One region of the Aliivibrio kagoshimensis genome, then DNA from elsewhere that is predicted to be linked to it. Evidence: riboswitches for the same ligand, from Rfam matches in the RefSeq annotation. Region 1 holds a riboswitch; the other holds the start of a gene.
The links. A riboswitch is a leader RNA that binds a small molecule or an ion and turns the genes downstream of it on or off. The one in region 1 is predicted to bind thiamine pyrophosphate.
Positions count from the first base shown of each region.

Region 1 (2,207 bases):
CTCATCCATGTTCTCTTTGATCATGTGCATTGGTACGTGACCTGGACCTTCGATGATCACCTGTACATCATATTCCCAAGCAATTTTTGTCAACTCTCCTAAGGTTCTCAACTCGGCAAACTGCGCTTCATCATTCGCATCAGCAATTGAACCGGGACGCAGACCATCTCCAAGCGATAAAGCGACATCGTATTTAGCACAAATCTCACAGATTTCACGGAAATTGGAATATAGGAAACTCTCTTGATGGTGCGCTAAACACCATTTTGCGATGATTGAACCGCCACGAGATACAATGCCTGTAACACGTTTCGCAGTCATAGGTACGTAGCGAAGCAACAAACCAGCATGGATAGTGAAATAGTCCACCCCCTGCTCAGCTTGCTCGATTAACGTATCGCGCATCACTTCCCAATTAAGGTTCTCAGCAATACCATTCACTTTTTCTAGTGCTTGATACATAGGTACCGTTCCAATAGGTACCGGGCTGTTACGCATGATCCACTCGCGGGTTTCATGAATATTACGGCCTGTAGAGAGATCCATAACGGTATCGCCACCCCAACGAGTAGACCAGACCAGCTTCTCAACTTCTTCTTCAATAGAAGAGCTGACTGATGAGTTACCAATGTTGGAATTAACTTTAACCAAGAAATTACGACCAATAATCATTGGTTCAGATTCTGGATGATTAATATTTGATGGGATAATTGCTCGGCCTTCGGCGACTTCACGGCGAACAAATTCAGGGGTGATCTCTTTGGGTAAATTAGCCCCAAAATTATGACCTGGATGTTGGAAATTTAGCTGCTCATCGGCGTATTGATGACGTCCCATATTTTCTCGAATAGCAATGTACTCCATCTCCGGAGTAACGATACCCTTTCTTGCATAATGGAGTTGGGTAACACATTGGCCCTCTTTTGCACGACGAATTTCTGGAAGGTTTCCATAACGGAGATCGTCAAGAGTCTCATCTTCCAAACGTTCTTTGGTATAGACAGAGCTTACATTGGCCAATACCTCAGTATCACCGCGCTCTACAACCCAATTGGCACGCATTTTAGGCAAGCCCATATGAAGATCAACAGTATGCTCAGGATCTGTATAAACACCTGAAGTATCATAGACTTGAATGGGTTCATTAGGCTGCATGATAGGATTTTCTTTGCTGCCGCCAATTAAGCTGTCAGCCAAAGAAATTTCACGCATAGGCACACGAATATCAGGACGACTGCCTTCGATATACGCTTTATTTGAGTTTGGGTAAGGTTGTACTGATAGTGAATCTATAAATTGCTTAGCTTCCAGTCTCGCTTGTTTGCGATTCGACATAGCATTTTTCCTTTAATAAGAATAGTTGGAAAATGCTTGACGGATAGATGCTACAAGAGGTGTAAATGATTAATTTACATACAGATATTAGAATAACTCTGTGGTTTTCTCTTGTTTCCTTCGCAGGTATTATCCTGAATCAGGTTCAACGGATCCCGTAAAAATACGGTCTCAGCCTTAAGGCACTCCGACAAGTTTCGAAAGCAGTATAAAGAACAGAAGATGTAACAGCAAGGTTAAATAATAGTCAGGAAGTAAAAAGGGAGATCATCCTCCCTTATTGCTCAGTTACTTATTAAGCTTCTTGGCCCACCGCTTTAAATAAGAGGAATCCACTTCTCGCAGTAAACCTATCTTATCAGGAACGTATTCTGGCCCATTAGGAGTAAACGTTTTTGCTACAGAAACACGTTGCGATGAGTAAATCCCTGTATGACCACTGAAATAGTAAGCGGTAAAGCAGGCGATTGCGAAGTAGAGAATGTGATCAGCACCAAATAGCTCAACACCCATAATAGTACAAGCGAAAGGAGTATTGGTTGCTGCAGCGAACACAGCAAGGAAACCCAACGCGGCAAATAGATCAACCGGAGCCCCTAGAAGCCAAGCTAATGAGTTTCCTAATGTAGCCCCGACAAAAAACAGTGGTGTAACTTCTCCACCTTTATAGCCAGCAGCTAATGTAATAGCAGTAAGTACTAACTTAAGTAACCAACTGTACCATTCAGCACCACCAACATTGAAAGCACTAAGAATACTGACCCCACCCTCTCGACCTGCGTAAACCCCTAAGCCAATATAATCTTGGTTGCCAATAAGCTGTACAGCCGCAATGATAATAACACCGCCAACGACCACTATCAGGTAGGGGT
Region 1 covers NZ_JAKJSQ010000020.1:1,835-4,041, reverse strand. Annotated here, with positions in the region: gene thiC (phosphomethylpyrimidine synthase ThiC) at 1-1,335, opposite strand, end outside; TPP riboswitch at 1,434-1,535, opposite strand; gene L4C32_RS08765 (voltage-gated chloride channel family protein) at 1,624-2,207, opposite strand, start outside.

Region 2 (2,207 bases), on a different contig from region 1:
ATATCGACTGGTCATTGCAGGACGTTGCTGAACAGTGTCGTCAACCTGCAATGATTTCAGACGATATTGAACATTTTGTTGATGCGATAGTCGCTGAGGCGAATCCTGGGGATCAAATCTTAGTGATGAGCAACGGCGGCTTTGAAGGTATTCACGACAAATTACTAACCAAGTTACAGGCCAAGTAGGGAGTAGTAATGATGAATGATGTGAAAGTAGATTTTGAGAGTAAATCGATCACGTTAGCCATGACCGGAGCGTCGGGTGCCCCCTACGGCTTGAGGTTATTAGAGTGTCTGTTGGCATCAGGTTATCAAGTCTATGTATTGATCTCTTCGGCAGCGCGAGTTGTGATGGCCACTGAACATCACTTAAAACTTCCAGCCAGTCCTGCAGGAATCAAAAAGGCGTTGGTTGAACACTTACATTGCCCGCCTGAGCGATTAGTAGTGTGCGGTAAAGAGGAGTGGTTCTCTCCTGTCGCTTCGGGCTCCGCGGCACCAAAACAGATGGTGGTTTGTCCTTGTTCTGCCGGAACATTGGCGTCGATTGCTCATGGCATGTCTGATAACTTAATTGAGCGCGCCGCAGATGTGGTGCTTAAAGAGCGTGGTCAGCTGATCTTAATGGTTCGGGAAACGCCATTCTCTACTCTGCATTTAGAGAATATGCATAAGCTCTCTACAATGGGGGTGACAATTATGCCAGCGGCTCCGGGTTTTTATCATAATCCGAAATCCATTGATGATTTAGTCGATTTTATGGTAGCCAGAGTGCTGGACCATCTCGGTATTAACCAAGGCTTGGTTCCTCGTTGGGGATATGACCAGCGATAATTGATTTGGCATTGCCTCATTTTTCTATACAATGAGGCTTCTCAACGGGGAGCTTAATGTGAATTAGGCTGAGATTGTAGATACAGGACCCGTATACCTGAACCAGATAATACTGGCGTAGGAATTGAGCGCTCAGTTATCGTATGTCGATACTCTCCTCATTTCTATGCCATCCACGCTATATATGGAGTGCATAGTGAAAAAAATTCTTCCTCTTGTAACGTTAGCTGCCATGACATCGATGTCCGCTTCGGCCGCAGATACATTAACCGTTTATACATATGACTCATTTGCCTCTGATTGGGGACCTGGCCCAAAAGTTGAAAAAGCGTTTGAGCAGAAGTGTGGTTGTGATCTTGAGTTTGTTGCTCTTGATGATGGCGTTACCATTTTAAATCGCTTGCGTTTAGAGGGTAAAAACAGCAAAGCCGATATCGTGCTAGGTTTAGACAATAATTTGATTGCAGAAGCGAAGAAGACCGGGTTATTGACTCAGCATAGTGTCGATACCAGCAGCGTTACTTTGCCAAACGGTTGGTCAGATACAACATTTGTTCCATTTGATTACGGCTACTTCTCTTTTGTTTACAACAAAGAGAGCTTAAAGAACCCACCTAAGAGCTTGAAAGAGTTAGTTGAACAGCGCGATGATATTAAAGTGATCTACCAAGATCCTCGCACTTCTACTCCAGGACAAGGTTTGATGCTGTGGATGAAGTCTGTCTATGGTGACGATGTGACTGGTGCATGGAAACAGCTGGCGGAAAAAACGGTCACTGTAACTAAAGGTTGGTCTGAAGCTTATAATATGTTCTTAAAAGGTGAAGCGGATATGGTGCTCTCTTACACCACCTCGCCGGCTTATCACATTATTGCGGAGCAGAAAAACCAATATGTATCAGCGGATTTTGCTGAAGGTCACTACACGCAAGTAGAAGTTGCGGCTAAAGTGAAAAGTAGCAAAAATCAGACGTTAGCGGATCAATTTATGGCCTTTATCTTAAGTGATGAGTTCCAAGAGGTCATGCCTACTGGGAATTGGATGTACCCAGTGACAGAGGTTGAGCTACCAGAAGGGTTTGAGCAACTTACTATCCCGTCAAAATCACTGACATTTAACTCAGATGAAATTGCTGAGAATCGTAAAACTTGGATTCGTGAGTGGCAGCACTCAGTCAGCTTCTAATGTTGTTCTATTGATGTCTATCGATAAAAAACAGATGCCCGGCATAGCGATTGCCGGGTTTATTTTTGTTTTTGTAGGCTCTGCCATTACGGCGTTGCTGTTGCAATCTCCAACTTTAGATCTCAGTGCCATCTGGTTTGATCCCTACTATCGACACGTCACTACTTTCAGTTTTTACCAATCCT
Region 2 covers NZ_JAKJSQ010000005.1:155,011-157,217, reverse strand. Annotated here, with positions in the region: gene mpl (UDP-N-acetylmuramate:L-alanyl-gamma-D-glutamyl-meso-diaminopimelate ligase) at 1-188, shown strand, start outside; gene L4C32_RS03345 (flavin prenyltransferase UbiX) at 201-836, shown strand; TPP riboswitch at 872-977, shown strand; gene thiB (thiamine ABC transporter substrate binding subunit) at 1,069-2,022, shown strand; gene thiP (thiamine/thiamine pyrophosphate ABC transporter permease ThiP) at 2,036-2,207, shown strand, end outside.
Region 2: linked by a shared signal. The riboswitch ahead of thiB (thiamine ABC transporter substrate binding subunit) and the one ahead of thiC (phosphomethylpyrimidine synthase ThiC) in region 1 are both predicted to bind thiamine pyrophosphate.